Regions from separate parts of the Limosilactobacillus portuensis genome, predicted to be linked through region 1. Evidence: predicted binding sites of a transcription regulator. Region 1 holds the regulator's gene; each other region holds the start of a gene.
What was found. Region 1 encodes CtsR, which represses protease genes until heat stress. Its sites were predicted from a motif close to TTGGTCAAAAAAGGTCAAANA; they were not measured.

Region 2: ftsH (ATP-dependent zinc metalloprotease FtsH) is a predicted target of CtsR. The motif match lies at 1,658-1,678, and genes of this name have one in related genera.
Region 3: PRK60_RS02230 (ATP-dependent Clp protease ATP-binding subunit) is a predicted target of CtsR. The motif match lies at 2,559-2,579, and genes of this name have one in related genera.

What each region holds. Positions count from the first base shown of each region.
Region 1 is NZ_CP117296.1:302,712-306,882, reverse strand. Features, by position in the region: gene PRK60_RS01375 (ATP-dependent Clp protease ATP-binding subunit) at 1-2,240, opposite strand, end outside; gene PRK60_RS01370 (CtsR family transcriptional regulator) at 2,255-2,722, opposite strand; gene adhP (alcohol dehydrogenase AdhP) at 3,000-4,022, opposite strand.
Region 2 is NZ_CP117296.1:1,552,660-1,556,830, forward strand. Features, by position in the region: gene ftsH (ATP-dependent zinc metalloprotease FtsH) at 1-1,597, opposite strand, end outside; gene hpt (hypoxanthine phosphoribosyltransferase) at 1,811-2,353, opposite strand; gene tilS (tRNA lysidine(34) synthetase TilS) at 2,350-3,738, opposite strand; gene PRK60_RS08065 (S1 domain-containing RNA-binding protein) at 3,740-4,171, opposite strand, start outside.
Region 3 is NZ_CP117296.1:470,450-474,620, reverse strand. Features, by position in the region: gene ptsP (phosphoenolpyruvate--protein phosphotransferase) at 102-1,832, opposite strand; gene PRK60_RS02240 (phosphocarrier protein HPr) at 1,832-2,098, opposite strand; gene PRK60_RS02235 (hypothetical protein) at 2,215-2,400, opposite strand; gene PRK60_RS02230 (ATP-dependent Clp protease ATP-binding subunit) at 2,635-4,171, shown strand, end outside.

The DNA of each region.
Region 1 (4,171 bases):
CCTTGTTCAGCAACTCGTGCTCTTAATTGGGCAACCATTAATTTAACAATTTGGTGAAGTTCGTCCTTTTGCAAGGAGTGGAAAATTACCGTTTCATCAATCCGGTTCAGAAATTCTGGACGGAAATGCAATTTTAATTGTTGGCGAATTGCAGATGCCATCGCCTGGTAGTCCTGACTAACATCACGTGCACCAAATCCGACCTCTTTCTCATCCTGAAGCTGTGTTGCACCTAAATTAGAGGTCATAATAATAATGGTATTACGAAAGTCAACTTTTCGTCCCTTAGCATCAGTCAAATAACCATCGTCAAGAACCTGAAGAAGTAAATTAAAAACATCGGGATGCGCCTTTTCTGCTTCATCTAATAGAACAACCGAATATGGGTGTTGACGAACCTTTTCGGTCAATTGACCACCTTCGTCATAACCAACATAGCCCGGAGCAACACCAATTAAACGACTAGTACTATACTTTTCCATGTATTCAGACATATCAATTCGAATCATGTTGTCTTCAGAACCAAACATTGCTGCCGCCAACGCTTTAGCTAATTCCGTTTTTCCTACCCCTGTTGGTCCAAGGAACATAAATGAACCAATCGGCCGTTGCGGATCTTTCAACCCGCTTCTTGCTCGGCGAATTGCCTTTGCAACAACTGATACAGCCTCATTTTGACCAATAACACGATTATGAAGAACCTTTTCGAGGTTAACCAATCGTTCACTCTCGCTCTTCTTAAGCTGGGTCAACGGAACACCGGTCCATTCAGCAACAATTTTTGCAACATCTTCCCCTGTTGTGTGGAGCTTTTGTCGTGTAGATTGTTGCTCAGCCTTTTTCTGTTGCTCGTCAACTTTAGCCTTCAATGTTAGCTCTTCTTGTCGGAGATTAGCTGCTTGATCAAAATCCTGATTCTCAATTGCAGCTTCTTTTTGTTGCCGGAGTTGTGCTAGCTTTGTGGTCAATGATGGTTGATGATTTCCTTTTTCTTCGGCATCAATCCGTACCATTGAGGAGGCTTCATCAATTAAATCAATCGCCTTATCCGGCAAATAACGGTCCGTGATATACCGACTTGATAACTTAACAGCCTGTTTTAATGCATCATCATCAATTTTAACATGGTGGTGTTCCTCATACTTTGGCCGCAAGCCATTCAGGATCTGCAAAGCAACATTTTCAGTCGGTTCTTCAACCTGAACAGTCGCGAACCGCCGTTCTAGTGCAGCATCAGATTCAATATACTTTTGGTATTCATCAAGAGTCGTGGCCCCAATCGTCTGCAAATCACCGCGAGCAAGCGCAGGCTTTAAAATATTTGAAGCATCGATCGCCCCTTCAGCACCACCAGCACCAATTAGGGTATGTAATTCATCAATGAAGAGGATCACATGACCATCTTTTTGAATCTCATCAATAACCTTCTTCAACCGGTCCTCAAACTCTCCACGATACTTAGTTCCAGCGACCAACGATCCCATATCAAGCATCATCAGTCGTTTTTGTGCTAAGTCTTCAGGAACCTCATTACTAGCCATTCGGCGAGCCAGTTCCTCAGCAATTGCCGTCTTTCCGACACCAGGTTCACCAATTAACACTGGATTATTCTTTGTTCGGCGACTTAAGATCTGCTCAACCCGTCGTAATTCATTGTCGCGACCAATTACGGGATCAAGTTTGCCATCCCTTGCCATTTGAGTCATATCACGTGCAAGCTTATCAAGAGTTGGCGTCTCCGATCTTCGTGCCCGTTGTCCCGGCTGTCTTCCTAACCGCTGCCGTGCTTGAATGTCTGATACACCAAGACGACGTAAGGTTACTTTACGAATTTGTCGCGGTAATACATCTAAACTCAGCAGAATCCTGGAAGAGAGGATTCCCTCATCTGAAATCAACGCAAGCAGTAAATGCTCAGTACCAATCTTTAAGGCGTTTAACTGTTGCGCTTCTTGTCCCGCTAGCGCTAATACTTGACGCGCCTTGGGAGAATATGGAAGGTAATCGGCTGGCCCCATGTCATCCATTGTCCCATAGCCAATCATCCGCTCGATTTCTTCCTGAATATCATCACTAGTAATGGAGAATTGCTCAAAAATTTTGCTAGCAATCCCCTCCCTTTCAATTGCCAACGCGAGTAATAAGTGTTCAGTACCAACGGCTTGGTGCTTAAAGTACTTTGCTTGTTCATGGGCGAGTGCCAAGACGTGTTTGGCACTTGGTGTAAACATATTATCCATTAACTGCTTTCCTCCTAGCTCTCATACCGTAAACGATTAAGCATTGAAATTAAAATTCTTGCTCTTAACTGAGCTTCAACATTACAATCATTCACATTTAGGGTTTGCTTTGACAAGGCAACTAGCATTAAGTCCCCCTCTCGCCTTGTCAGTACTTTTTCATCATAAAGCGTTCGAACAATATCGTAAGCATCACGCTCACTAATTGAATCCCCAATTGCTTGGATTAGTGAGTTTAACACATCAACATTATCAAGTAAATTAACGCGCTCAATTCGAATATAGCCGCCACCACCACGTTTACTTTGCACTAAGTATCCATGCTGAATAGTAAATCGGGTTTTAATTACATAATTAATTTGTGACGGAACAACATCAAAATGATTGGCAATTTCCGAACGACGAATTTCAATTTGAGATGACTCACCAAGGATTTGTTTCAAATACTCCTCAATAATGTCAGAAATACTTTTCTCTTCCATTCCATCACCTCCAAATTTCCTGACTAATCTTGACCAAATTTTACCACAATATTAAATCAGGAACCAGAAAACTATCTCAATAAAGAGTAAGTACTAGCAAATAATTTAAGGAAAAGACTATGACATGCTTTTCATTACCGAGATAAAATCAAGTAGCACATGGTAGATAAATAAAGCTCCTAGAGTTTGGTTTTACCTTACTCTAGGAGCTTATTTACGTTTGCAAGACCTAAATACCTTGCTCTCGCTAAATTTCAAAAAGGGGATATTTTATAGATTAATCTTCTAAGCTGAAGTCAACAACGTTCCGACCAACAACCTTGTTATCCTTCAATTCTTGGATCATGTCATTGATTTCACTTAACTTCCGAGTCTTAACAATTGGGTGAACCTTGCCTTCAGCACCAAATTGGAAACATTCAGCCAAATCTTGACGAGTACCAACTAATGAACCAGCAACGATAATTCCGTCAAGAACAGTCTTAGCAATGTTAAGCTTCATGTCACCTTGTGGAAGAGCAACGGCAACTAACTTACCATCTGGACGAAGTGAGTCAACTGCTTGGTCAAATGCTGAAGCTGAAACAGCAGTTACAACAGCAGCGTGGACACCGCCAACCTTTTCTTGGATTTGCTTATCAACATCGCCATCGTGACGGTTAATAACAATTTCAGCACCGTTTTCCTTAGCAGCTTCAAGCTTTTCAGGGTTACCATCAACGGCAATAACGTGAGCACCGAAAACATTATGAGCAAATTGAATACCCAAGTTACCAAGACCACCAGCACCAACAATAGATACCCATTGACCTGGCTTGATGTCAGCAACCTTCAATGCCTTGTACATAGTAACACCGGCACAAGTTAATGAAGTAGCTTCAACTGGATCAAGACCTTCTGGAACCTTAACAGCATAATCAGCAGGAACGATACATTGTTGTGCCATTGCACCATCAGCAGTGTAACCAGCATTCAAAACGTTCCGGCAAAGTGTTTCACGACCAGTAAGGCAGTATTCACAGTGTCCACAACCCTTGAAGAACCAAGCAATTGATACTCGATCCCCAACCTTTAAGGAAGTAACACCAGGAGCAACTTTAGATACACGACCAACACCTTCGTGACCAATAATCCGTCCTGGCTTCTTACCAAAATCACCAGCAACAACGTGCAAGTCGGTGTGACAAAGACCACAGTATTCCATGTCAACTAGAGCTTCACCTGGTTTAAGATCCCGAAGTTGAACATCCTTAACAGTAACGTAACCATCTACTGGATCGTTAATAACAGCAGCTTTCATAATCTAAAATCTCCTTTGAACTTGTTATCTTTTACACAAAATATAATAACAAATCCAATTCGTTTTTTAAAGCGCTTTTGTGAATAAATAAACAGGAAACTAATAGACCAATATTCTGTTAGTTTCCTATCAGTATGCTGAAACTAGCA
Region 2 (4,171 bases), 680 kb from region 1:
CAAAGTCATTAGAAGCACCTGAAGATTGAGACTTGAAGATTAATTCTTCAGCTGCACGACCACCCATTAATCCGGCGATCTGTTCTTCAGCGTTCTTCTTAGACATTAACATCTGATCTTCCCGCGGCAGCATAATAGCGTAACCACCAGCACGACCACGAGGAACAATTGTTACCTTATGGACGACTCGGGCATCATTCAAGACAAGCCCAACAATTGTGTGCCCTGCTTCGTGGTAAGCAACAGTCCGCCGTTCTTGCTTTGATTCCACCCGATCATGCTTAGCCGGACCGGCAATTACCCGGTCTTCAGCCTCATCTAGATCAGCAGCATCAATTTGCGTCTTGTTTCGGCGAGCAGCTAATAGCGCAGCTTCATTTAGCAAGTTAGCCAAGTCAGCACCGACGAACCCAGGCGTTTGCTTTGCAATTTCCTTCAGATCAACGTCATTTGCCAATGGCTTATTTTTAGCATGAACACGGAGAATAGCTTCACGTCCCTTAACGTCTGGACGACCAACTAAAATCTTCCGGTCAAACCGACCTGGACGAAGCAAAGCAGGATCCAAGACATCAGAACGGTTAGTAGCAGCCATTACGATGACACCTTCGTCACCTTGGAACCCATCCATTTCAACCAGTAATTGGTTCAGGGTTTGTTCACGTTCATCATGGCCACCACCCATTCCGGCACCACGCCGTCGACCAACGGCATCAATTTCATCAATGAAAATGATTGCAGGGGCTGCTTTTTTAGCCTGTTCGAATAAGTCCCGAACCCGGCTAGCACCAACACCGACAAACATTTCAACGAAGTCAGAACCAGAAATTGAGAAGAATGGAACTCCAGATTCACCAGCAACCGCCTTTGCAAGCAAGGTCTTACCAGTACCTGGAGGACCCTCAAGTAGAACACCAGATGGGATCTTAGCACCCAAACGAGTGAACTTCTTTGGATTCTTTAAGAATTCAACAACTTCAACCAATTCTTGTTTTTCTTCTTCTTCACCAGCAACGTCAGAGAACCGAACCTTGTTTTTCTTGGCATCAGCAGGCTTTGCTTTTGTCTTACCAAAGCTCATTACTCCACGACCGCCACCACCTTGGCCAGCTTGGCCCATCATCATGTAGAAAAAGAATATCATGATGATTAGTGGCAAAACAGTTAACAGCAAGTTCATCCAAACACTGTTAGATTCCTCTGCCCGCGTACTGATCTTAACGTTATCCCGGTTAGCATACTTTTGCAGTTGACTAACAGTTACGTCACTTTGTAATACCGAACTTTGGAAGTGGTTAACTTTACTGTTTCGTTGCGTGGCAAAACCAAAACTATTAGCAGAGTTATTATCAACAGATTGTGGTTTACGATAAGTACCAGTAATCTTATAAACTCCACCATTTGGCTGTAGCTGGAAACTCTTAACCTTGTTACTCTTCAATTCAGAGATAAACTCTGTTTGTGAGACAGTCTTACTTTGTCCATTATTTTGGCTTCCACCAAAGAAGAAGTAAGCAATTCCCATAATACATAAGAAAATCACTGCGTAGAAGAGAACGTTATGAGTAAAATTATTGTTTCTCCGATTGTTATTCATAACAACCTCCTATCTACCAGCAACAATAGTGTGGTTACAATTGTAGTGACTATCATAGCATAATTGACAAATATTGACCAGCCAATTATCACGCTGATAATCACCACCCATCATTGGTCAATTTTACATTTTTTAAATTAACTTTTCCACTGATTTGACAGTAACTAATCTCAAATAAAAAGGCGAGAAAAAATTTTTCTCGCCATCACCTTATTAATCCTTTTCATAAACAGCTGGTTTCAAGATCCCAACATACGGAAGATTTCTGTAATATCCTTGGTAATCCAAACCATAACCAACTAGAAATTCATTGGGAACATTAAAGCCAACATAATCGGCCTTCACTTCAACTTGTCGTCCCTCAGGCTTATCTAATAAAGTACATACCTTAACACTCTTTGCACCACGTTCTTTTAAGAGATCGATTAGGTACTTTAAAGTATGACCAGTATCAACAATATCTTCCATAATGAGGATTGAACGATCACGAACATCTGACTTCAAATCCTGAACCAGTTTTACTTTCCCAGTAGAAGAAGTTCCGCCATAGTAACTAGAAACATCAATAAAATCAAGTTTTGCCATTATATCCATTCGCTTGATCATATCAACAGTAAATAAAACAGCACCAGTCATTACGGAAATAATCAATGGACGCTGATCCTTGTACTCAGCAGTCAGTTGTTTAGCAAGTTCGTCCATCCGCCGATTAAGTTCTTCCTTACTGTATAAAACTCGTTCAATATCGTTATTCATTCTTTTCTCCTCTTCAAATCGCGCCTGCCAATAAATAGTCGTTGCCACCGGGTAGGGTAGTCGCGGGGACGAGTAAACCATCCCCATTTACGCCCAACAATCCAGACAACATTATTTTGAGCGTCAACAATTACTAACTGTTGATTACGTCTTGATAACGGCACTTTCTGATCAATTAAAACCCGACCAACTTTTTGGTGACCGCCATTCTTCAATGGTAGCCGATCTCGTTCTCGCCACCGCCGAATTGTTAATGGTAACTGCTCAGGTGATAACCACATTTCTTGACAGTATTCTCCCTGGTTAAAGAAGGTCCTATCCTTAGCGACAGCGATTTGATAATCGTTTTCAATTGAATACCAACGGCCCAATTTTACCACAGAATTTATGGAAGTTTGAGTTTTTTGTGGCGATTGATTAACATTTTTTATATATAGTTCGGAATAGTTCTTAAATAGTGCTAAATCAGGGGCAACCTGGCGTTCAAACTGGGGTAAATGACGATTATTAATGTCTGCAAGTAACTGCTCAATAAAGCCCCGTTTCAGCCCTAAGGCGCCAGTTTCCTCCAGCCACTTTACTAAAACCAGCCGCTCCTTAGCTAGAGATAGCTGACCTAGTTTTTTTATATCCAGATGGTCATTCTTGTTACTAAGTTTTGCTAGTTGTTCTTGAGCAAACTGGTTTTCAAGTTCAACTGCTAATTCTAACTGCTCATGGTAACTATTTAAAGAAGCTAAGAAATTAGCATTTTCTTTTTCTAATAATGGAATAACCTGATGACGAAAACGATTGCGACTAACATTCAGTTCGTGGTTAGTTAAATCTTCATACCACTTCAAATGATTATTGATGGCATATTCACGCAATCGGTGTTTAGGAAAAATTAAAAGAGGGCGTTCAAGCACTCCTGATGCAAAGGGCCGCTTTTCCTCAATCCCGATTAACTGGTGTAATTGACCACCACGGGTAAGCTTCATCAGCATTGTTTCAGCAAGATCATTTTGGTGATGAGCTGTCAATAAAATTGTTGCTTGCTCTTCTTTCATCACCTGAGCAAAAAACCGGTAACGCATTTTCCGGGCAGCTTCTTCAATCCCAGTTTGTGGATGATCAGCTAATGACCAATGATGAACGAGCAGTTTGAGCTGGTGTTCATTGCAATAATTTCGAATAAATCGCTCCTCTTCCTCACTCTGCTTTCGTAACCGATGATTAACATGGGCAACAATTATTTGAGGGCGGATACTTACGGGAAGCTCCTGTAGCAACGCTAACAAGACCATTGAATCTACTCCCGTTGAAACCGCCACGACCACTCTATCATTTTTATTAAAAAAGCGACCCCGTTCCAGGTGCCGCTTAAATTCGTTGTTTAATTCCATCTTAGCTCCGACGACCACCACGACCGCCACGCTTACCATCAGTTTGACGTTTTAATGTTGAAAGGCGGGATTCGCTTTCTTTCAAGTATCCAGCTAACATTTCATCAAAATTTTCGTGGTGTCGCGATTGGTGATGGCCTGAGTTGAATCCACGGTGGTAACCATGCTGACCTTGACGCTCAAAATCATTATTCCGGTGTTCATGATGCTCGTGATGGAAGTTATTATGACGATGCTCGCGATGTTCGCCACGTTCGTCGTCATGATGGCGTTCTTCCGCATCCTTCATGGATAAAGCAATTTTGCCATCATCGCCAACTTTAGTGACCTTAACAGTCACGGTATCACCAACTGATAATACATCATGAATATCTTTTACGTAATTATTTGAGATCTGACTAATGTGTACTAAACCAGTTTGGTTATCATCCAA
Region 3 (4,171 bases), 170 kb from region 1:
CAAAAGCATTTAACAATCCGCAAAAAGATATCCCAACAATTGTAGACTGTTCAATCAGCAACAACAAGTTTTTTTGACAAATATTAAGATCACTTAAGGATTTATTCGATAATTTTAGGGACCGCCTGACGAATCAATCGTTCAACTTCGGCAGCGGTTACCGCATTAAGAGCTTTATGGACTAACGGTTGTAGTTGGCGAGTATTAAGTTGATTAATTAATGATCGAATATGTAAAATACTACTACTATTCATGGAGAACTCATCTAATCCCATCGCCATTAACAATGGGGTTGCTAATGGGTTACTTGCCATTTCACCGCACATACTTACCCATTTACCTTCAGCGTGAGCGGCATCAATGACTTGCTTAACCAAACGAAGAACAGCCGGATGCAATTCTTGGTAAAGATAGGCGACACGAGGATCTCCCCGGTCAGCTGCAAATAGGTATTGAATTAGATCATTACTGCCAATACTAAAGAAATCGACCTCGCGGGCAAAGACATCTGCCATCACAGCACTTGAGGGAATTTCGAGCATCATTCCAACTTCAATATTATCTGCCACTTGAACGCCTTCATCTAATAGATGTTGCCGCTCTTCATCCAAAATTTTTCGTGCCTGCCAAAATTCTTCAACTGTTGCGATCATCGGAAACATAATTGCAAGACGTCCATATACAGACGAGCGGAGAAGTGCCCGCAACTGTGGACGAAGAATTTCAGGTTTAGCGAGGCCAATTCGAATTGCCCGAAAACCAAGAAACGGGTTATTTTCTTGAGGCAGCTTTAGCATTCCAAGTTTTTTATCGCCACCAATATCAAGCGTGCGGACCACGACTCGTTGTCCCGGCATTTCGGTTAAAATTTGTTTATAAGCCTGTGCTTGCTCTTCTTCCCCGGGAAGCTGTTCACTACCTGCATACAAGAATTCGCTCCGAATAAGACCTATTCCTTCGGCCCCGGTTTGCCGAGCATCGAGGACATCAATTGGTGTTCCAACATTAGCTACAACCTTAAAATGACGGCCATCGGTACTAACAGTTTGCTCATCCTTTAAGGTCCCCCATTCTTGTTGTTCGCGATCGAATTGGGCGGCCAATCGCTGATAATGATCCACTTCTTCCTCTGACGGATTAGCAATAACTTTGCCATGAATCCCATCAACGATCAGTAAATCACCATTTTTTATTATTTTAGTAGCGTTTTCAGTCCCAACAACTGCCGGTAATGATAGAGTTTTACTCATGATTGTAAAATGGGAAGTCCGACTCCCATCATCAGTTACTAGCCCAGCAACAAACCGCCGATCAAATTGGGCGGTATCGGTTGGTGTAATATTTTGGGCTACAAAAATTGCCCGATGATCTAAAAGGTTTGGATTGGGAAGTTCGACCCCCATTAAATGACTAAGCACTCTTTTAGTAACGTCCTTAATTGCCGTTGCTCGTGACGAAAGATAGTCATTATCATTCATTTTTTCAAGGATTTTTAGTTGCTCATCTGCAGTTTTCTTAATTGCCCATTCTGCAGAGAAGTGATCACGATTAACTTTTTTAAGAATTTCAGCATGGAGGGACCGGTCATCTAAAATTGCCAGCTGATCGTCGACAACCGCAGCCGCCCTTTTCCCCAATGACTTATGGGCATGCTGACGAATTGTTCGAACTTCATTCAGCGTTAAAGCAAAAGAATCATGAAGCCGTTTGACCTCATGATTCTCATTTGCTGAATATTGTTGGTTAACAGATAAATCTGGTCCCACTAATAGGTAGGCGGGAGCAATCGCAATTCCACTGCTCGCTGCCAAGCCATTTAAAAGTGTGGACATTAGTCTGTTAGGCCTTCCTTCTTCATTGTTTCAGCAACGGCATCCAAAGCTTCCTTCTCATCGTCACCCTTAGCAGTAATGGTAACTGAAGCATTTTGACCAACACCAAGTGACATAACACCCATGATGGACTTCAAATTAACACTCTTACCTTCGTATGAAAGGGTAACATCAGAGTTATACTTAGAAGCTGCTTGAACCAGGATAGTTGCTGGACGAGCGTGAATACCTGTCTCAGATGTAATTGTAAAATCACGTTTTTCCATAATTAATCATTCTCCTTCGAGCATATTAGCAAATTATCAGTGGCCAGCCCCTGATAATTTCATTGCTTTTATTTTAGCAATTGTAAACTTCAATTACAAGTTCTCTCAACGATTGATTATCGCTTTTTTAATCGATATGTAAGCGTTCCCCCACGATGAGCTTCAGCTTCAATTTGTGTCCGATATTGATAACCATGAAAAACCGGCTGAAACGCTTGAAATTCCTCTGGAGTAATATCAAAATGACTAGTCTTTCCCGAATGCAAGTCATCAAGTTCCTGTTGATAATCTCTTTCTGTCATTTAACCACCTCATTAAAGGATCTCTGACTTTTTCACCACCCTTATTTTAGCATTCATCTGTTAAGAGTGCTAAAATTTAATAGAAAGTCTGACTAATTTTTTCTTAAACCGATTCATTTGGCTTGCAGTCAAACAAAAAGTAAGTATAATTAACATCAATGGTCAGGAAAGGTCAAAGATAATAATTTCCTTTTCGATGGTCGGATCTATTTTATTAAGGGGGTATTTTTTACGGTGCTTTGTCAAAATTGTCATCAGAATCCTGCAACGATCCATTTACAAATGAACCTTAATGGCCAACGAGTTCAACTCGATTTATGTCAAAACTGTTATCAAAAATTACAAAACATGCAAACAAATATGATGAATGGAGGTAACGGAATGAATAATTTCGGTTTTGGAAGCCTCGAAGACTTCATGAATGCCATGAATAATATGCAAAGTCAACAAGCTGCTGGTAATGGAGCTGCTTTTAGCGGTCAAAACCAACGACAAGGTGGCAACGGCGGCCGTGGTAAGGGAATCCTCGGTCAGTATGGTATTAACTTAACTGATCTTGCTCGCCAAGGAAAGATTGATCCAGTTATTGGTCGTGATAACGAAATTAAGCGAGTTATTGAAATCCTTAATCGCCGGACTAAGAATAATCCAGTCCTAATTGGTGAAGCCGGTGTCGGTAAGACTGCTGTCGTTGAAGGTTTAGCTACCGCAATTGTTTCCGGTGAAGTGCCAGAGAAGCTTGCTAACAAGGAAATTATCCGACTTGATGTTGTTTCCCTTGTTCAAGGAACTGGAATCCGGGGACAGTTTGAAAAACGGATGCAACAATTAATGGCAGAAGTTCGGAAGAACAAGAACATCATTCTCTTCATTGATGAGATTCACGAAATCATGGGTGCCGGTAACGCTGAAGGCGGCATGGATGCCGGAAACGTTCTAAAGCCTGCCCTTGCTCGTGGTGATTTCCAGCTCCTTGGTGCTACTACCCTTAACGAATACCGGAAGATTGAAAAAGACGCTGCCCTTGCCCGGCGGTTCCAACCAGTTGAAGTTAATGAACCTTCAGTTGATGAGACAATTCGAATTCTTAACGGAATTAAAGGTCGCTACCAAGATTATCATCACGTTAAGTACACGGACGATGCAATCATTGCAGCCGCTAAACTTTCTGATCGCTACATCCAAGAACGATTCCTTCCCGACAAGGCAATTGACCTGATGGATGAAGCGGGTTCACGGAAGAACCTAACATTGAAGAATGTTGATCCAAATGCAATCGAAAATGAGATTCACACCGCTGAAGCTCACAAGCAACAAGCAGCAGATAACCAAGACTACGAAAAGGCTGCCTTCTACCGTGATCAGGTAAGCAAACTTGAAAAGGCTAAAAAAGAAGCAGAAGAAAACCATTCTGAAGAATCCGCAACGGTAACCGTTAAGGATATGCAGGAGATTGTTGAAGAAAAAACTAATATTCCTGTCGGCGATCTGCAGAAGCAAGAAGAAAACCAACTTCGGGATCTTGATAAGAAGCTTGACGAACATGTCATTGGTCAAACTGAAGCAGTTGATAAGATTGCGCGGGCAATTCGCCGGAATCGGATTGGCTTAAACAAGTCTGGTCGACCAATTGGGAGTTTCCTCTTTGTTGGACCTACTGGTGTTGGGAAGACCGAGACAGCTAAGCAACTTGCGCTCCAGCTTTTTGGTTCTAAGGATTCAATGATCCGTTTTGACATGTCAGAATACATGGACAAGACATCTACTTCAA